Regions from separate parts of the Streptomyces sp. NPDC045899 genome, predicted to be linked through region 2. Evidence: riboswitches for the same ligand, from Rfam matches in the RefSeq annotation. Region 2 holds a riboswitch; each other region holds the start of a gene.
The links. A riboswitch is a leader RNA that binds a small molecule or an ion and turns the genes downstream of it on or off. The one in region 2 is predicted to bind cyclic di-AMP.
Positions count from the first base shown of each region.

Region 1: it holds a riboswitch for cyclic di-AMP, as region 2 does, so the genes downstream of both, AC07FT_RS15160 (M23 family metallopeptidase) here and AC07FT_RS05180 (M23 family metallopeptidase) in region 2, are expected to answer to the same signal.
Region 3: it holds a riboswitch for cyclic di-AMP, as region 2 does, so the genes downstream of both, AC07FT_RS27300 (C40 family peptidase) here and AC07FT_RS05180 (M23 family metallopeptidase) in region 2, are expected to answer to the same signal.

Region 1 covers NZ_JBWKKP010000008.1:276,955-283,535, forward strand. Annotated here, with positions in the region: gene AC07FT_RS15140 (hypothetical protein) at 1-366, opposite strand, end outside; gene AC07FT_RS15145 (hypothetical protein) at 549-893, opposite strand; gene AC07FT_RS15150 (DUF6227 family protein) at 1,363-2,136, shown strand; gene AC07FT_RS15155 (PP2C family protein-serine/threonine phosphatase) at 2,479-3,744, shown strand; cyclic di-AMP (ydaO/yuaA leader) riboswitch at 4,006-4,142, shown strand; gene AC07FT_RS15160 (M23 family metallopeptidase) at 4,154-5,371, shown strand; gene AC07FT_RS15165 (aldo/keto reductase) at 5,559-6,500, shown strand; gene AC07FT_RS15170 (hypothetical protein) at 6,558-6,581, opposite strand, start outside.
Region 2 covers NZ_JBWKKP010000003.1:102,299-108,879, forward strand. Annotated here, with positions in the region: gene AC07FT_RS05170 (M16 family metallopeptidase) at 1-1,191, shown strand, start outside; gene AC07FT_RS05175 (M16 family metallopeptidase) at 1,212-2,594, shown strand; cyclic di-AMP (ydaO/yuaA leader) riboswitch at 2,810-2,972, shown strand; gene AC07FT_RS05180 (M23 family metallopeptidase) at 2,987-3,775, shown strand; gene AC07FT_RS05185 (GntR family transcriptional regulator) at 4,004-4,777, shown strand; gene AC07FT_RS05190 (HPr family phosphocarrier protein) at 4,971-5,261, opposite strand; gene AC07FT_RS05195 (bifunctional acetate--CoA ligase family protein/GNAT family N-acetyltransferase) at 5,496-6,581, shown strand, end outside.
Region 3 covers NZ_JBWKKP010000021.1:131,996-138,576, reverse strand. Annotated here, with positions in the region: gene AC07FT_RS27300 (C40 family peptidase) at 312-1,475, opposite strand; cyclic di-AMP (ydaO/yuaA leader) riboswitch at 1,484-1,662, opposite strand; gene pcrA (DNA helicase PcrA) at 1,820-4,318, shown strand; gene AC07FT_RS27290 (M23 family metallopeptidase) at 4,367-6,013, opposite strand; gene AC07FT_RS27285 (esterase/lipase family protein) at 6,309-6,581, opposite strand, start outside.

The DNA.
Region 1 (6,581 bases), on a different contig from region 2:
GGACTGCTTGGACACGGCACCCGACTTGCTGACGTTGATGCAGTTGGTCCGCTGCGTGACCTTCCCACCGCTCAGATTGACGGTGACGGGGCCGATCACCGAGTGGGTCCGGCAGCGGTTGCTCTGCTCGGAGACACCGGATTCGGCGTAGTTGACGCAGTTGGTCTCGGTCGTGACGTCCGATGAGGTCACCAGGTTGATCCCGCCGATGACGGAACTCGTGTCACAGCGGTTCTTCTGGCTGCCTCCGTCACCGGGGAGGGCCTGGCGCGCCGATTTGTCGGCGGCATCGGCTCCCCCCGCGCCGCCGACGAGCAGCACTCCCATGGCCGCTACGAGAAGCGCCGTCCTCTTGCGCATGTGCATAAAGAGCCTCCAAGTGGATGCTTGGCGATCTCAGCGAGCATCTGACGAACGACGGCGGTCGCTGAAAGCCTTTTACGTGGCAGCGGCCCTGGAAGGGGAGCTTCCAGGGCCGCTGGTCCCAACGGGGGGATGTGTCACGGAGCTCCGGCTGGGTGCGGGAACACCGCGATCGGGTCAGCGACTCAGTCGTCGACGGCGATGTTGGTGCAGTTGGCGCCGACGTTCACGTCACCCACCGGGGCAAGGCCACCGACCGGGGCGATGACGCCGGTCGCGGTGTCGCACTCGTTGCTCTGGAAGACGTTGCCAGAGCTGTTGGTGAAGTTGATGCAGTCGGCGCCGATGTTGGTGTCGCCGGTCGGGGCGGCCCCACCGACCGTGGCGATGGTGCCGGTGGCCACGTCGCAGTGGTTCAGCTGCGCAACGAACCCGTCGCCACCGTCGTGGGCCAGGGCACCGCCGGCGCCACCGATGACCAGGGCGCCGGCGGCGGCGGTCAGGAGAATTGCCTTCTTGCCGATGTTCACTTAATTCCTCCGTCTGGGTTGCTCCGCGAATTCACGGACGTCTGACTCAACGAAGCTCATCAGTTAAGGCTTCGGTTCACCACTCAGCTTCACCCGTCCGGCATAGCGCGACTTCTGCGGTGCGTGTTCCCGGTGATTCCCGCAATCGATACCGGAAGGAGTGGCATTTGGAGCAGCGCGCAGCGCCGGTGCCTCCTGATAAAGAATGGGCCGCGAGCCGCCCGGCCGGCGCCGTCACCGTGGCCCGCGCCGCGGGGCCATCGATCACCGGGCGCGGACTGCCGTCCCGGCGGCCTGGCCGGACGAGTGATACATCCGGGTGCGGTGACGCTGACGTAGGTGAGGCACAGTCACATCGACAGCTTCGCCGAACCGCAGCGCGGCCCGTGTTCACGCCGCTACGCTAAGTGCGCGAAGCAGTCGCCCCGGGGGGCGCGGCGCATCAAGGCCGGGAGGCGGGAGGACGGACATGGGGCACTCACGAACGGGCGGGACCCCCGCCGAGCTGATGGACGGGCTGCTCGCCCGCGCGCAGAACGGGTTCGAGATCGGCGAAGCGGTGCTGGCCCGGGCGCGATGCGCCCTGATGCACCAGTCCGAGCTGCGTTCCTGTCGCCAGTGCAACGATCCCTCCGGCCCGCTGGGCTACAGCACCTACCGCCATGTCTTCCTGCTCCCGGACGGCAGCAGCCTGCTGCTGTGGGAGCTGGAGCACAGCACCGGTCCGGGCGACGGACCCCACCACGAGCTCTACGCCGACGAGGACGCCCTCGCGCTGGCCGAGCGCCGGGTCCACGAGCGCATCGGCGGCTCCCGCTGGGACGAGCTCGACGGCTTACCCCTCTGGCTGCCCGAGCAATTGCTGCACCAGGCCACCGAGCCGGTGGAGTCGCCCCGTACCTATGTGGCCGACAACTCCGCCGACCACGCCCGCCGGGTGCTGCGCCGCGCCGAGAACCCCGACCGGCCGGGCGGGGAGACCGAGCGGCTGCTGGAGACCGCGTTCGCCCATGACATCGCGCTGGCACCCAAGCCGCGCCGCCGCTCCGGCGGCCCCGACACCACCTGGTGCCGCTTCTACGAGCATGCCTTCCTGCTGGCCGGCGGGGACGAGATCGTGCTGTGGGAGCTGGAGCACAATCTGACCCACGACGGCCGTCTGGTGTGCGAGGTCTACCTCGACGAGGTGTCCGCCGAGCTGGCCGCGGACCGTCACGCCCGCGCGCTCGGCGTCGATCTCTGACCCACGCCCCGGCCGCCGGACGCCCTCGCGTCCGCCCTCCGGTCTCCCCGCTCCGTCCGGCTCCGCAGAAGGCCGCCCGGACCGTCCGGACCGCCCGTGGACCGGTCCGCCGCTCGCCCACCCACATGGACGACACCGACTCGCCCAGTGGCCCGTCAGCCGGAAGCCTGGAGTGACGGACGGCGGCCGCGAGGACCGGACGCTCCGGCTGCGGACCAGCGAAAGCGAGAGAGACCGGTGCGGGTGCGAGGGAACGGGGCTCGTACGAGCGCCCGTACGGAGCAGGGGGCGACCTCGGGGCGCCTGTCCCGGTCCCGTTCGCGCCCCCGGAGCCGCCTCCACATGCTCGTCGACACCAGCGCCGCCAACGGGCCCACCGGGGCCACCGCGGGCGGCGCGTCGGCCGATGAGCCGTCCAGGGTGGTCCTGGGCCGGCGGCTGGTGCGCTGGGTTCCCGGGCTGCTGATCGTCGGCGGGATCATCTTCGACCTCGGTTCCCCGGCCAACTACACCGCGGGTCCCTTCCTCTCCGCCGCCCCGCTGGTCGCCGCTCCGCTCTTCGGGCTGTGGGAGACCGTCCTCACGGCGGTCCTCGCGCTCGCCGCGGCGGTCACACTGGCCGAGTTCCACGGTGTGAAGGACCCAAGCCAGGCCCTGTCCGAGATCATCACCGTCGCCACCGTCACCCTGCTGGCGCTCCTGATCAACCGCCTGGTGCGGCGCAGCGACCGCCGGCTGGCCTCGGCGCGCGGCGTGGCCGAGGCGGCCCAGCGGGCCGTCCTGCCCGTACCGCCCGCCCGGCTGGCCGGGCTGGACGTCGCGGCGCGCTATGTGGCGGCCGAGCGGTACGCCGCGATCGGCGGTGACCTGTACGCGGTGCAGGACACCCCGCACGGCGTCCGGCTGGTCGTCGGCGACGTCCGCGGCAAGGGGCTCCAGGCCGTCGAGACGGTCGCGATCCTCATCGGTTCCTTCCGGGAGGCCGCGGAGCAGGAGACGACGCTGGAGGGGCTGGCGGGGCGGCTGGAGCGGGCGTTGCAGCGCGAGGGCGCGCGGCGGGCGGACCTCGAGGGGTTCGAGGGGTTCACCACGGCCGTCCTGGCCGAGATCCCGCGCGGGGACTCGACCCTCCGGGTGATCAACCGCGGCCATCCGCCACCGCTGCTGCTGGAGGGGGCCGACGGCGGCCGGACGGACCGGGGCGGCTGCACGGTGCGCCGGGTCGACCCGGAGGCGTCGGCGCTGCCGCTGGGGATGGGGGAACTGGGCGGCTGGCCGGACCGGGTGACGGAGCTGCGCTTCACCGAGGGCGCGACCCTGCTGCTCTTCACGGACGGGGTGACGGAGGCGCGCGACCGGGAGGGCGTGTTCTACGACCCCGAGGACCGGCTGCGCGGTCGCCGCTTCGACGGCCCGGGCGAGCTGCTGGACGCGCTGGTGGCCGATGTCGAGCTGCACACCGGCGGCGGGACGTCGGACGACATGGCGCTGCTCGCACTGCGCCACCGCGGCAACGGCAACGGCAACGGCGGTGGCGCCGACGGCCGCGGTAGCGGTGGTCACGGCAATGGTGAGGGACTCGTGAAGGACCCCGGCCACGGACCGTAGTTGACCATGCTCCCTACGCATAACAATTGATGCACGATCAGCGGTTCCAGGGTTTTGCACACCCTTTCCCTGGAGGGTAACTCGCCCCTGTATGTCCAGAATTGGTGGCTAAGTTCAGACCAAAGCTGTGCTGATTCCTCAGAACAGCTTGGAATCACATAGCGCTCTCTATTAACGTTCGATAACGCAGCGCGGTCGTCACAACCGTCGCAAGGGCGGCACCGTGCGCCGTCGCCGAATCCCGTAACGCACAGCGGCAGCAGTAGCACTGCACCACAACAGCACCAAGGGAACCGGGGAACCACCACCTTGGGGTGAATCGGGTCGAACCTGACCCGTAGGAGACCTTCCTGCTCCGAACCCGTCAGCTAACCCGGTAGGCGAGAGGGAAGGAAAGGAGTGCGCCCCAGTGGCGTCCAACAGGTCTGTCCTGGACGAGGCTCCATACCGCGCATCGGGCGTCGGTTCCGGCACCGCCACCGCCTATGGCCCCGGTTTCGACGCGAGTGGAAGCGTGAGGTCCGGTGGCGGATTCGCCACTGAAGGGGGCTTCGCCGAGGAGGCGGGCTTCGCCGCCGACCAGGGGGAGTACGCGGTGAACGGCGCAGAGGGCCCGGCGGGCCCGGGGCCCGACAGCGAGACCTGGGAAGAGTGGAACCCCACGGAGGAGTCCATCTCCGTACGCGGTCGGCACCGCGTGGTGAAGCAGCGGGGCGGCACGATGGCGCGCAGCGGCGCCGTGCTCGGCGTCGGTGTCATCGCCGCGGTCGGCGCGGGCGGGATGGCCAGCGCCAAGGACCGTCCGGCGGCCCCGATTTCCATGCCCGACCTCGCCCACGTCGCCGACGAGGTCAAGGACCGGCTCCCCGACGCCGGGAACATCCCCGGTATCGGCTCGCTGATCTCCGACGACGACGGCTCCGCGACCACCGACGCGGCCCCCCTCTCCCAGGCCGGGCTGACCACCCAGGACGAGGCGAGCGGCACCACCGACGCCGGTGAGGCGCTGCGCGCCCGCATCCTCCAGCAGGCCGAGAACCAGCAGAACTCCGCCGACGAGGAGAAGCGCACCGCCGCCGCCGAGGCCGCAGCCCAGAAGGCCGCGGACGAGGTCGCCGACGAGGTGGCCGAGCGCAAGGCGGAGGCCGCGGCCAAGAAGAAGGAAGCCGAGCGGAAGGCCAAGGAGGCCGCCGAGCGCAAGGCCGAGGCCGAGCGCCGCGCCAAGCTGGCCGCCGCGTACACCCTCCCCGTCGCCTCGTACACCCTGACCGCGGGCTTCGGCCAGGCCGGCGACATGTGGTCCGCCGACCACACCGGACAGGACTTCGCCGCCCCGACCGGTACGCCCGTCAAGGCGGTCCACGGCGGCACCATCACCCAGGCCGGCTGGGCCGGTTCGTACGGCTACCGCATCGTGCTCAAGCTGGATGACGGCACCGAGGTCTGGTACTGCCACCTGTCGTCCATGGTCGTCACCTCGGGCAAGGTGACCACCGGCGATGTGATCGGCCGCGTCGGCGCCACCGGCAATGTGACCGGTCCCCACCTCCACCTCGAGGTGCGACCCGGGGGCGGCTCCCCGATCGACCCGATGCCGTGGCTGCGCGAGCACGGACAGAACCCCTGATGCGCACGCACCCCTGATGCCCACGCACTCCTGATATCCACGCACTCCTGATATCCGCATACTCCGGCGGCCCTGGCGCTCTCTCCCCCCTTGACGCCAGGGCCGTCGGTTCGCGTCCGGAAGTGTGCGTGCGGGGGCGGCCGCCCGCCCCGGAACAAGGTCACTCACCGGTGCGTTGGAGTAACGCATGGCTGACAACAAGCAGAAGATCGGCGATCTCTCCGTCTCCCCGCTCTCCCTCGGCGGGAACGTCTTCGGCTGGACCGCGGACGAGACCGAGTCCTTCCGGGTGCTCGACGCCTACGCCGCCGCCGGCGGCAACTTCATCGACACGGCCGACGTCTACTCGGCGTGGGTGCCCGGCAACCAGGGCGGCGAGTCCGAGACCGTCCTCGGCAACTGGTTCGCCTCCCGCGGCAACCGCTCCGACATCGTCCTCGCCACCAAGGTCGGCGGCTCCCCGGAGCGCCGAGGACTCTCCCCGGCCACCATACGGGCCGGGATCGAGGACTCCCTGCGGCGGCTGCGCACCGACTACATCGATCTCTACTACACCCACTACGACGATGAGTCGGTGGCGGTGGAGGAGATCGCCACCACCCTGGACGCACTGGTCAAGGAGGGGAAGGTGCGCGAGCTCGGCGCGTCCAACATCAGCGCCGAACGGCTCGACTCCTTCCTGACCTTCACCACCCAGGAGGGCCTGGCGCGCTACGCCGCCCTCCAGCCCCACTACAACCTGGTCTCACGCGACACCTTCGAGGGCCCGCCGGCCGATGTGGCGATCCGGCACGGTCTGGCGACCGTCCCCTACTTCGCGCTCGCCGCGGGCTTCCTCACCGGCAAGTACCGCCCCGGCACCGCGGTCGACAGCGCGCGCTCCCCGCGTGCGGCCGCACACCTGGAGACCGAGCGCGGCCGGAAGGTCCTCGCGGCCCTCGACGAGGTGGCCGCGCACCACGGAGCCGAACCCGCCACGGTCGCCCTCGCCTGGCTCTCCACCCGGCCCACGGTCGTCGCCCCGATCGCCAGCGCCCGCAGCCTCGCCCAACTCCCGCCCCTCCTCGCGGCGGCGGACCTCCAGCTGACCCAGCCGGAGCTGGACCTCCTCACCAGCGCCTCGGCCTGAGCCGCGAACGCGGCGGGCGGAAACCGACTCCGCCCGCCGCGGCCGGCGATGAGACCTCTACGAACGCCGATCGGCGAGGGC
Region 2 (6,581 bases):
ACCGGTCTGGCTCACCTCTTCGAGCACCTGATGTTCCAGGGCTCGGCCCAGGTGACGGGCAACGGGCACTTCGAGCTGGTGCAGGGTGCCGGCGGCTCGCTCAACGGCACGACCAGCTTCGAGCGCACCAACTACTTCGAGACGATGCCCACCCACCAGGTGGAGCTGGCGCTGTGGCTGGAGGCGGACCGGATGGGGTCCCTCCTGACCGCGCTGGACGAGGAGAGCCTGGAGAACCAGCGGGACGTCGTCAAGAACGAGCGCCGTCAGCGCTACGACAACGTGCCGTACGGCACGGCCTTCGAGAAGCTGGTCGCCATGGCCTACCCCGAGGGCCACCCGTACCACCACACCCCCATCGGCTCGATGGCCGACCTGGACGCGGCGTCCCTGGAGGACGCGCGCGCCTTCTTCCGCACCTACTACGCGCCGAACAACGCGGTGCTGTCGGTCGTCGGGGACATCGACCCCGAGCAGACCCTCGCCTGGATCGAGAAGTACTTCGGCTCGATCCCCTCCCACGACGGCAAGCAGCCGCCGCGTGACGGCAGCCTGCCGGAGGTGATCGGCGAGCAGCTGCGCGAGGTCGTGGAGGAGGAGGTCCCCGCCCGCGCCCTGATGGCCGCCTACCGGCTGCCGCACGACGGCTCCCGCGAGGCCGACGCGGCCGACCTGGCGCTGACCGTCCTCGGCGGCGGTGAGTCCTCCCGGCTCCACAACCGCCTGGTGCGCCGTGACCGCACCGCCGTCGCGGCCGGATTCGGGCTGCTGCGGCTGTCGGGCGCGCCCTCGCTCGGCTGGCTGGACGTGAAGACCTCCGCTGGCGTCGAGGTGCCCGCCATCGAGACCGCGGTCGACGAGGAGCTGGCCCGCTTCGCCGAGGAGGGGCCGACCCCGCAGGAGATGGAGCGCGCCCAGGCACAGATCGAGCGCGAGTGGCTGGACCGGCTGGCCACCGTGGGCGGCCGGGCCGACGAGCTGTGCCGCTTCGCCGTGCTCCACGGCGATCCGCAGCTGGCGCTGACCGCCGTGGAACGGGTGCTCGACATCACCCCCGAGGAGGTGCGGGCCGTGGCCGCCGCGCGGCTGCGCCCGGACAACCGGGCCGTGCTGGTCTACGAGCCCGTCGAGGGCGCCGAGTCCGCCGATGACGCCGACGACACCGACGCAGAAGGGGAGGCGGCCCAGTGAGCGACGCCGTCACCGCGACCATGACCTTCCACCCGCAGCCCAGCGGAGGTGCCCCCAGGCCGTGGGCCTTCCCGGCGCCCGAGCGCGGTGAACTCCCCAACGGGCTCACGGTGCTGCGCTGCCACCGCCCCGGCCAGCAGGTGGTGGCCGTCGAGATCAACCTGGACGCCCCGCTGGACGCCGAGCCCGTCGGCCTCGACGGCGTGGCCACCATCATGGCGCGCGCCCTGTCGGAGGGCACCGACAAGCACGACGCCGAGGAGTTCGCCGCCGAGCTCGAGCGCTGCGGCGCCACCCTGGACGCCCACGCCGACCACCCGGGTGTACGGGTCGCCCTGGAGGTCCCGGTCTCCCGGCTGCCCAAGGCGCTGGGGCTGCTCGCCGACGCGCTGCGCGCCCCCGCCTTCCCCGACGGCGAGGTCGAGCGGCTGGTGCGCAACCGGCTGGACGAGATCCCGCACGAGCTGGCCAATCCGGCCCGCCGCGCCTCCATGGCCCTGGCCAAGGAGCTGTTCCCGGCCGAGTCGCGGATGTCCCGGCCCCGCCAGGGCACCGAGAAGACGGTCGAGGGCATCGACGCGGCGGCCGTGCGGGCCTTCTACGAGGCCCATATCCGTCCGTCCACCGCGACCGCCGTCGTGGTCGGCGACCTCACCGGGGTCGACCTCGACAAGGCACTCGCCGACACCCTCGGCGCCTGGACCGGCGGCGCGGCCGTGCCCCGCCCGGTCCCGCCGATCGTGGCCGACGACACCGGCCGGGTGGTGATCGTCGACCGGCCCGGCGCGGTCCAGACCCAGCTCCTGATCGGCCGGATCGGGGCCGACCGCCACGACCGCGTCTGGCCCGCCCAGGTGCTCGGTACCTACTGCCTGGGCGGCACCCTCACCTCCCGGCTCGACCGCGTGCTGCGAGAGGAGAAGGGCTACACCTACGGTGTGCGCTCCTTCTGCCAGGTGCTGCGGTCCACGGCCCCCTCGCCGTCCGGCGGCTCCGCGGGCGCCGCGATGCTGGCGATCAGCGGCTCGGTGGCCACCGAGGTCACCGGCCCCGCGCTGGAGGACCTCTGGAAGGTGCTGCGCACCGTGAAGGAGGAGGGGCTGACGGACACCGAGCGCGATGTCGCCGTGCAGAACCTGGTGGGCGTCGCCCCGTTGAAGTACGAGACCGCGGCCGCTGTCGCGGGCACCCTGGCCGACCAGGTCGAGCAGCACCTTCCGGACGACTTCCAGGCGCAGGTGTACGCCCGGCTCGCCGAGGCCGGGACGGTGGAGGCCACCGCCGCGGTGGTGAGCGCCTTCCCGGCGGACCGGCTGGTCACCGTGCTGGTCGGGGACGCCTCGCAGATCGCGGAGCCGGTCCGGCAGCTGGGCATCGGCGAGGTGACCGTCGTCTCGGGCTGACCCGGCGCGACCTCCGGCCGTCCGACGGGCCGTCAGCGGAAGGACCCTGGCATCGTGTGCGATGTCAGGGTCCTTCCGAATGCCCGTTTTATAGGGAGGTTGGGTGTTTGGTTTGTGGGGAGAGCAACAAAAATCAGGATCTGTTTGGTGATCCAAAGACGCCCCGTTTAGCGTCGGTCCGGCTGTTCGCCATCACCACGCCGCGCCCGCGGCACGGGCAGCCATCGCCGAGTCCCCGTACGGCGCGAGCCAGGGGAGCCGGGGACCCAATGTCCCCAGGGGTGAATCGGACGCCTTGTCCTGAAGGACGAGGGGGCCGTAGGAGACCTTCCTGCTCCGAACCCGTCAGCTAACCCGGTAGGCGAGAAGGAAGGAAAGGAGTGCGCCACAGCATGGCGTTCACCCGTGCCACCGGGAAACACCGCCGTCCCCGACGGTCCGTCCGCACCGGCGCGAACATCGCGGGAGTCACCACCGTCGCCTCCGGTGTGGTCGCCGGTATCGCCGGTCCCGCCCTCGCCGCCGAGCAGGCTCCCGCTCCCGCGCAGACGGGGCTGCAGCAGGCGATCGTGATCGACGAGGGTCTGGCCGACCAGATCCAGGCCCAGGCGCAGTCCCAGGAGACCGCCGCCGCGGAGGCCGCGGCCAAGGCACGGGCCGAGACCATCGCCCGCCAGGAGGCGGCCAGGAAGGCCGAGGCGGCCGCGAAGAAGGCCAAGGCGGAGCGGGAGGCCAAGGAGCGCGCCGCGCGCGAGGCCGAGCGCAAGCGCCTCAACACCTTCGTCTCGCCGGTCTCCGGCTCCTACGTCTCCACCGCCTACCAGGCGTCCAGCGGTCTGTGGTCCTCCGGCAGCCACACCGGTATCGACTTCCACGCCGCCTCGGGCACCTCGGTGCACGCCGTCGGTTCCGGCGAGGTCGTCGAGGCGGGTTGGGGCGGCTCCTACGGCAACAACATCGTCATCAAGATGAAGGACGGCACGTACACCCAGTACGGCCACCTGTCCTCGCTCAACGTCTCGGTCGGCCAGCAGGTCACCCCGGGGCAGCAGATCGGCCTGTCGGGCGCCACCGGCAACGTCACCGGCCCGCATCTGCACTTCGAGGCGCGCACCGGCGCCGACTACGGTTCGGACATCGACCCCGTGGCGTACCTGCGCTCGCACGGCGTCAACCTCTGACCCACCGCACGGCGCCCCGGGCGCCGCGCACACCAGCCCGTGGCCGAAGGCCCCGTCCGCCGAGCGGACGGGGCCTTCGCCGTGGGGCGCCCCGGCTGACCAAAAATATCCATGAATTCAGGCTCGCCATCGGAAATTCCCTCGTTTTGGAATAGGGTTGTCGAACACCCGTCAGCCGGGTGCGTTTCGCTGGGATTAAGGCGGAGGTTCGACAGTGCGGGACCGGAAATGAACGGGGATACCACCGCGATCCCGAGTGGTCGGCGGATTTCGGCGCACGCGGTGTGCAGGGCCATTCGCGAGGACATCGTCTCCGGTGTCCATCCGCCCGGCAGCAGGCTCACCGAGGAACTGCTCGCGCGCCGCTACGGCGTCTCGCGGGTGCCCGTCCGGGAAGCCCTGCGCACCCTGGAGTCCGAGGGGTTCGTGACCACCCGGCGCCATGCGGGGGCTTGTGTCGCACAGCCGTCCGAGCGGGAGGCCGCCGATCTTCTCGACATCCGCGGGCTGCTGGAGCCGCTGGGCGCCGCCCGTGCCGCGCAGCGCCGCACCGAGGCGCATCTGAAGGTGCTGCGCGGTCTGGTCCGGCTCGGCCAGGAGCGGGCCCGCCGCGGCAGCCTGGGTGAACTCGCCCCGCTGGGCGACTGGTTCCATGAGACGCTGGCCCAGGCGTCGGGCAGTCCGAGTCTGGCCGGGCTCCTGGTCCAGGTCCGGCGCAAGATCGCCTGGGTCTACGCGGACGGTCCCGCGCGCTGGTCGGACCAGTCGTCGCGGCGGACCGCGCCGGGCGGCGGTGGCGCGTGGCCGGACCCCGCGGGGCGGGCGGTGGAGTCCTGGGCGGAGCACGGCGCGCTGGTGGACGCGGTCGCGCGCGGCGACGCCGACCGTGCCCGGACGCTGGCCGCCGCGCACACCGAGCGCTCGCTCTCCGCGTACCGGCGCCGTCCGGCGCCGGTGAGAACTTCGAAACACTCCGTCAACACGGCGAGCGGCGGGAATTAACACGGCCCCCATATACAGGTTTTCTCACCGTTTCCTGACCACTTTTCTGATGGCTTTCCCGGCCGCCTATTTCCGGGACGTGGGAAATCGGAAACAGCAGAGCCGCGATGACCGGAATGGTCACCGCGGCCCTGTGCGCGTAGAAAAGGCCCGGCGGATCGCCGGAGCCGGATCGCCGGAGTCGCCGGACGCGTCAGACGGTCTCCGGAAGCTCCTCCAGGCCCTCCGCCACCAGCTTGGCCAGACGGTCGAGGGCGACCTCCGCGACCTCGGCGTCATCCGCGTTGGTGGCCAGGACGACCTCCTCGCCGCCCTGCGCGCCCAGGCCGAGCACGGCCAGCATGGAAGCGGCGTTGACCGGGGTGCCGTCGCCCTTGGCGATCGTGATGGGGACGCCCGCGGCGGTGGCCGCCCGGACGAAGATCGACGCAGGGCGGGCGTGCAGGCCCTCGGCCCAGCCGATGGTGACGCGGCGCTCAGCCATGGTGTTGCCCTTCAGATGTGGCGGGTGCTGTTGTCTAGACCAAAATCATACGGTGCCCGGGTTCACCCGAACGATGTCCGAGTGGGTCCGGCCATGCCCGGACCGGTCCGATACGGACCTTCCCCCGACACCCGGCCCCCACGCAAGGGCGTCCACCATTCGGACCCGCCCACCAATCCGGACGGGACCGTTCGAACCTGCTCCCGACGGTCTCCCGGCCCGTACGCTTGCCCCATGCCGACGCCGCCGGACCAGCACGCCTACCCGACCCACTGGGAGGCCGACGTGGTGCTCCGGGACGGTGGCACCGCCCAGATCCGCCCCATCACCGCCGATGACGCGCAGCGGCTGGTCAGCTTCTATGAGCATGTCTCCGACGAGTCGAAGTACTACCGCTTCTTCGCCCCCTATCCGCGTCTGTCCGACCGCGATGTCCACCGCTTCACGCACCACGACTACGTCGACCGCGTGGGTCTCGCGGCCATCGTGGGCGGCGAGTTCATCGCCACCGTGCGCTACGACCGCATCGACAGCCGGGGCCGGTCGGCCAGCGCGCCCGCCGACGAGGCCGAGGTCGCCTTCCTGGTCCAGGACGCCCATCAGGGCCGGGGCGTCGCCTCCGCTCTCCTGGAGCACATCGCCGCGGTCGCGCGCGAACGCGGCATCCGCCGCTTCGCCGCCGAGGTGCTGCCCGCCAACACCAAGATGATCAAGGTGTTCACGGACGCGGGCTACACCCAGCAGCGCAGCTTCGAGGACGGCGTCGTCCGCCTCGAGTTCGACCTCGAACCCACCGACCGCTCGCTGGCCGTGATGCGCGCCCGCGAGCAGCGGGCCGAGGCCCGCTCCGTACAGCGGCTGCTCGCCCCCGGCTCCGTCGCCGTCATCGGCACCGGCCGTGCTCCCGGCGGGGTCGGCCGCACGGTGCTGCGCAACCTCCTCTACGGGGGCTTCACCGGGCAGCTCCACGCCGTGAACCGGGCCTTCCCCGAAGGCGGCGGGCCCCTCGATCCCGAGGGCGTCCCCGGCCACCGCTCGTTGCGTGACATCGACGGCCCGGTGGACCTCGCCGTCGTCGCCGTCCCCGCCGCCCAGGTGCCCTCCGTGGTGGCCGACTGCGGTGAGCACGGCGTGCAGGGCCTGGTCGTCCTCTCCGCCGGATACGCCGAGAGCGGGGCCGAGGGCCGGGCCCGCCAGCGCGATCTGCTCCGCCAGGCGCGCGGCTACGGCATGCGCGTCATCGGCCCCAACGCCTTCGGCGTCATCAACACCGCCGACGGGGTGCGGCTGAACGCCTCGCTCTCCCCGCAACTGCCCATC
Region 3 (6,581 bases), on a different contig from region 2:
GGTGGCTTGACCGGTCCGCCTGGTAGGGGTGTTCCCTCTCCCGGCGACGGGCGACGGGCGACGGGCGACGGGCGACGGGCGACGGGCGACGGGCGACGGGCGACGGGCGACGGGCGACGGGCGACGGGTCCGGGGCCTGGCCCGTCCACGCCGTCTGCCGCCATGGTTCGCGCTCCGGGCGCGAGGTGGCGTGCGGTCCGTCGTCGGCAGCCGCGCCGCTGCCCCGGCTGCCGACGGGCGGGGTGGCCGGGGGCCATTGGCGGCCCCCGGCTTCGCGTGGGCGGCGCGCCGCCTGATCCGGCTTCGCCGGGTCAGGCGGGGCGGACGCTGCCATAGACCGGCATCTCGGTGATCGGCGCCTTCTTCACCGAGTCACCCGGCTTCGGCGCGTGGATCATCATCCCGTCGCCGATGTACAGCCCGACATGGCTGATGTCGTCATAGAAGAAGACCAGGTCACCCGGCTTGAGCTCGGACGTGGACACCCGCGTGCCCACCTTCACCTGGTCCCAGGTGGTGCGCGGCAGGGACACCCCGGCGGACTTCCAGGCGGCCTGGGTCAGCCCCGAGCAGTCGAAGGAGTTGGGGCCGGTGGCGCCCCACACGTACGGCTTGCCGATCTGCGCCTGCGCGAAGGCGATGGCCTTCGCCGCCTTGGTGCTGTCCGAGGGCGCGGGGCTGGAGGGAGTGGACGGCGTGGACGAGCCGGAGCCGTCGTTCCCCTCTCGCCGCTGACGCTCGGCCTCCGCCTTGCGCTGCTTCTCGGCCAGCTCGGCGGCCTTGCGCTTGGCCTCCTCCTGCTTCTTCCGCTCGATCGCCGCGAGCCGCGCCTTCTCCTTGGCGGTCAGGTTCGACAGCAGCCGCCGGGCCTCGGAGAGCTTGCTCTGGACGGACTTCTTCTTCTCCTTGAGCGTCTTCTGCGAGGAGGTCAGCGAGGCGAGACTGCTGGTGGCAGTGGCGCGCTCCTTGGCCGCCTTCTTCTGCTGCTCCTGGAACTGCTGGACGGCGTGCCGCTGGTGGCCGGTGAGCCGGTCCATCAGGTGCGACTGGTCGAAGACGTCCTTCGGGTCGGAGGAGAAGAGCATGGCGGCGGTGCTGCTGGCCATACCGCCGCTGCGGTACTGGGCGGCGGCGTAGGAGCCGAGGGTGCGGCGGGCCTCGTTGAGCTTCTCGGTGCGCTTGGCGACGGTGTCCAGCAGCTTGTCGACCTTGGCGCGCTGGGTCTCGGTGCGCTCCTTGGCGGCGTTGTAGCCCTGGGTGGCGCTCTCCGCCTGGTGGTACAGGGTGTCGACCTTCTTCTTGACCGCTTCGATCGACTGGGTGGCGGGCTTGGGATCACCGGGCGCGGCGTTGGCCGTCTGGGAGAGCAGGGTGACCGAGGCCAGGGCGGCCGTGGTGACCCCGACCGCGGTGCGCCGGCTCTGGCCGGTGAGCGTGGCCGGTATTCGGGTCCGCGGTTTGCGGTGCGACGCCAAGGGAGGCGACTCCTTCCGTGGACCGCCTACCGGGTTAGCTGTCGGGTTCGGGCGGACGGAAGGCTGCCCTACGGCCCGTCCGGGCGGCACACGAGGTGCCGTCGCCGGGCCGATTCACCCCGGTGGAACGTGTGGGTCCCCGGCTCCGGCTGCCTCGCGGCAGGACCGGACTCGGCGGAGGCGGTCCGTGCCGACGCTGGTCGCCGACGATGGTCCGGACTGCCTGACGCAGGACGGTAGCCAACTCGTGGGGTCCCTGTGAAGGCTGGTGTTCCTTTTGCCCGAAACCGTTTCGTGATGTTCGTACTCGGGGTGTCAGTGGGGCGGCCTAGACTCGGTCAGCGATGAGCAGCCTCTTTGACGACAGCTTCCTGGCGGACCTCGGGCCCTCGGGCGAGGAGCCCCCGCCGCCCGAGGACCACGGGGACCACGAGGGTCCCGGGCACCACGGCCCCGGCGGCGCCGAGGACGTACCGCACCACCTGTTCAGCGGCGCGTTCGACGCGCCGGTGCCGAGCACGTCCCGGGAGGCGTACTACCGGGACGGCGCGGCCCGGCCCGCCGTGGACCCGGCCGCCCTGCTCGAGGGGCTGAACGAACAGCAGCGGGCGGCGGTGGAGCACACCGGTGGTCCGCTGCTGATCGTCGCCGGAGCCGGTTCCGGCAAGACCCGGGTACTCACCCACCGCATCGCGTACCTGCTCGGTGCGCGCGGAGCGCACCCCGGCCAGATCCTCGCCATCACCTTCACCAACAAGGCCGCGGGTGAGATGAAGGAGCGGGTGGAGGAGCTGGTCGGCCCGCGGGCGAACGCCATGTGGGTCTCCACGTTCCACAGCGCGTGCGTGCGCATCCTGCGCCGCGAGTCCAAGAAGCTGGGCTTCACCTCATCGTTCTCGATCTACGACGCGGCCGACTCCAAGCGGCTGATGGCGCTGGTCTGCCGCGATCTCGACCTGGACCCCAAGCGGTACCCGCCCAAGTCCTTCAGCGCCAAGATCTCCAACCTGAAGAACGAGCTGATCGACGAGGAGACCTTCGCCGGTCAGGCGACGGACGGTTTTGAGAAGACCCTCGCCGAGGCGTACGCGATGTACCAGTCGAGGCTGCGCGAGGCCAACGCGCTGGACTTCGACGACATCATCATGACCACGGTCAATCTGCTCCAGGCGTTCCCGGACGTGGCCGACCACTACCGCCGCCGGTTCCGCCATGTGCTGGTCGACGAGTACCAGGACACCAACCACGCGCAGTACACCCTGGTGCGCGAGCTGGTCGGCACGGACACCGAGGAGACCACCGCGGGTGAGCTGTGCGTGGTGGGCGACGCCGACCAGTCCATCTACGCCTTCCGCGGCGCCACCATCCGCAACATCCTCCAGTTCGAGGAGGACTACCCGCAGGCGCGGACCATCCTGCTGGAGCAGAACTACCGCTCCACGCAGACCATCCTCAGCGCGGCCAACGCGGTCATCGAGCGCAATGAGAACCGCCGTCCGAAGAACCTGTGGACCGAAGCCGGTGCCGGAGCCACCATCACCGGTTACGTCGCCGACACCGAGCACGACGAGGCCCAGTTCGTCGCCGACGAGATCGACCGGCTGACCGACGCGGGCGACGCCAAGGCCGGTGACGTCGCCGTCTTCTACCGCACCAACGCCCAGTCCCGTGTCTTCGAGGAAGTCTTCATCCGGGTCGGGCTGCCGTACAAGGTCGTCGGCGGTGTGCGCTTCTACGAGCGCAAGGAGGTCCGGGACGTCCTGGCCTATCTGCGGGTGCTGGCCAACCCCGAGGACAGCGTCCCGCTGCGCCGCATCCTCAATGTGCCCAAGCGCGGTATCGGCGAGCGCGCCGAGGCGATGATCGACGCCCTGTCGCTCCGCGAGAAGATCACCTTCCCGCAGGCGCTGGTCCGGGTCGCCGAGGCGTACGGCATGGCGGCCCGCTCGGCCAACGCGGTCAAGCGGTTCAACACGCTGATGGAGGAGCTGCGCACCATCGTGGAGTCGGGCGCGGGCCCGGCCACGGTGCTGGAGGCGGTGCTGGAGCGCACCGGCTATCTCGCCGAGCTCCAGGCGTCCACGGACCCGCAGGACGAGACCCGTATCGAGAACCTCCAGGAGCTCGCGGCCGTGGCCCTGGAGTTCGAGCAGGACCGGGGCGAGGAGAACCCCGGTACCCTCGCGGACTTCTTGGAGCAGGTCGCGCTGGTGGCCGACTCCGACCAGATCCCGGACGAGGACCCGGACGGCACCGGGGTGATCACCCTGATGACGCTGCACACGGCCAAGGGGCTGGAGTTCCCGGTCGTCTTTCTCAGCGGTCTGGAGGACGGCGTCTTCCCGCATATGCGGGCGCTCGGCCAGACCAAGGAGCTGGAGGAGGAGCGGCGGCTCGCGTACGTGGGGATCACCCGTGCCCGTGAGCGGCTGTACCTGACCCGCTCCACGATGCGCAGCGCCTGGGGACAGCCCGCGTACAACCCTCCGTCCCGGTTCCTGGAGGAGATCCCGGACCAGTACGTGCAGTGGCGCCGGACCGGTCCGGCCACCCCGTCGGCGTCCATGGGCGCCCTCGGGGGCGGTGGATTCTCCGGCGGGGGTCTCTCCGGTGGCGGGGCGTCGCGGTCGCGGGGCGGGGCGAGCGGGTTCGCCACCCGGCGGGCGAAGGAGCGGCCCGCGGTCTCGCTGGCCGTGGGTGACCGGGTCACCCATGACACCTTCGGGCTCGGCACCGTCGTGGCGGTCAAGGGCAGCGGGGACAACGCGGAGGCCACGATCGACTTCGGCGAGGAGAAGCCGAAGCGGCTGCTGCTGCGGTACGCGCCGGTCGAGAAGCTCTAGGGGGCGTCCCGGTCCCGGTCCCGGGGACAGCCCCGGGACCGGGATTGGTTACGACGGGTTGAGGCCGTGGCCGCGCAGCCAGGGCAGCGGGTCGACGGCCTCTCCGCCGCCGGGGTGCACCTCGAAGTGCAGATGGGGACCGGTGGAGTTGCCGGAGTTACCGGAGAAGGCGATGGTGTCGCCGGCCTTGACGGTTCCGGAGCGGATCTTGGCGCTGCTGAGGTGGCAGTACCAGGTCTCCGTACCGTCCGGGCTGGTCACTATGACCATGTTCCCGTAGGCGTCGTTCCACTGGGTCCGCACGGTGCCGTCGGTCGCGGCCATCACGGGCGTGCCGTAGCTGACCGGGAAGTCGATCCCGGTGTGCACGGACATCCAGTTGATGCCCGCCTGACCGTAGGTGGCGCTCAGCCCGTGCTGGGCGACGGGGAGCGCGAACTTGGGGCGCAGCGCCTCCTTGCGCGCGGCCTCCGCGGCCTTCCGCTTCTTCTCGGCGGCCTGGCGCTCCTTGAGGTCGATGCGCTCCTGGGTGCGGCTGGCGCGGTCCCGGAAGTCGTCGGCGCCCTCACGGACTTCGGCGAGCTGGGTGTCCAGCTTGCTGTTGACGGCGGCGGCCTTGACGGGCGGCGCGGTGTCGGCGGCGGCCTGGGTGGTCGAACCGTCCTTCTTGTCGTTGCTCATTCCGACGGACGCGGCGGCCACGGCGCTGACGCCGAGGGCGCAGACGGAGGGGACGGCGACGGTGAGGAGCGCGGAGCGCTTGGGACGGGAGGAGACGGTGCGGCGGCGGGCCCTTCCGCTGCCGCCACCGTTTCCACGGCGGGCGGCGGGGGTGGGCGGCGACGGCGGGGACAGGAGCGTCACGTCGGCATCGGGCGCGGGCTCGTCTCCGGCCGCCGCCCCGGGTTCGGGTTCCGCCTCGGGGACACCGGGGTGCTCGTCGTGCGCCGCGTCGAATGCCGCCTCGTGGGACGCGGTGTGCGGCGTCTCGTCGACGGTGGCGAAGGCGGTGGTGTCCCAGAACTGGGTCTGACCGGTGTCGATCCCCGAGGTCAGGTCCGAGCCGTCGAAGGAGTCATAGGTCTCGTACCCGCCGGTGTCATAGCCGGAGGTGTCGAGTGCGGTGGTGTCGTACGTGTCGTACGCCGTGCCGGAGTTGTCCCACTGCGCGGGGATCTCGACGTGGCCGGTGGCGTTCAACTGGCCGTCCAGCCGGCCCGTCAGATCCGTCTGGCCGGTGGTGTCGGTGCCCCAGGCGCTCATGTCCCAGTGGCTCCCGGTCTCGGCGGTCGGCTGGGACGGGATGTCCGTCGGCAGCTGGTAGCCGGAGGCGGCCCACATCGCGGTGGTGTCATAGGCGCCGGTCTCGTACGGGGCGGAGTGGCCCATCTCGTACGTACCGGTGTGGTGGCCGGTGGCGCCCCACTGGGAGGCGTCGTAGTGGCCGGAGTGCCCGGAGTCCATGGACGCGTAGGCGTCGTAGCCGCCGTCACCGCCGGGGAGCGCGCCGAAGAGCGGGTCCCCGTCGCCGTACGCGGCGCCGAGCTGGTCGAAGCTGCCGGTGGAGTAGCCGTCGTACCCGGCGTGGCCGTGCGCTGTGTCCTGCTGCTGACCGTATGCCTCGTAATACGGATATGAGGCGCCAGGAGCGGGGTCGGCCGGGTCGGAGCCCACCGACGGGTGACGGTCGTTCACCACCAACTTCTCTTTCGCCTCGGCTGCAGGAGAATTAGCGGCGACTGTACCCGGCGGTACGCGGCAGCGACAATCTTCAGCAAGTTTTGAGCATCACGGGAAAGGGCATTTGGTCGTCTTTCGGCGGACTGTGCGCACATCCTTGGCCCGGCGTTCGATCGATGTTCGGCAATTTCCGTCCCCGCAAGCCCCTTGCGCGACCGTCTTCGGCTCCTCTTTGGATCTTCTTGCGGTCCTTCCTGGGTCATGGTCGGACCCCGCTCGGGGGTCGGTCGCGCCCTCGCCCGGGTCCCGTTCAGGCCACCGAGAAAGTGTCCGGCGCCTCCGCCGGGGTCTCGTCGGCGGCGTCCAGGGCCGCGAGGACTCCGGCCGCGACCGCCGAATGCACAGGTAGGGCGAGATGTCCGACTCCGCTGACGCGAATGTTCCGGGAGATCACATCCGGATGGTCTATCCGGGCCGTCTCCGCCGGGATCATCAACTGATCCGCGTCGCTCCAAAAAGAGATCATGCGGGTACGGCATTCGGGGGCAGGACGCCGCAACTCCGCTATCACCTCGGAGTCCGG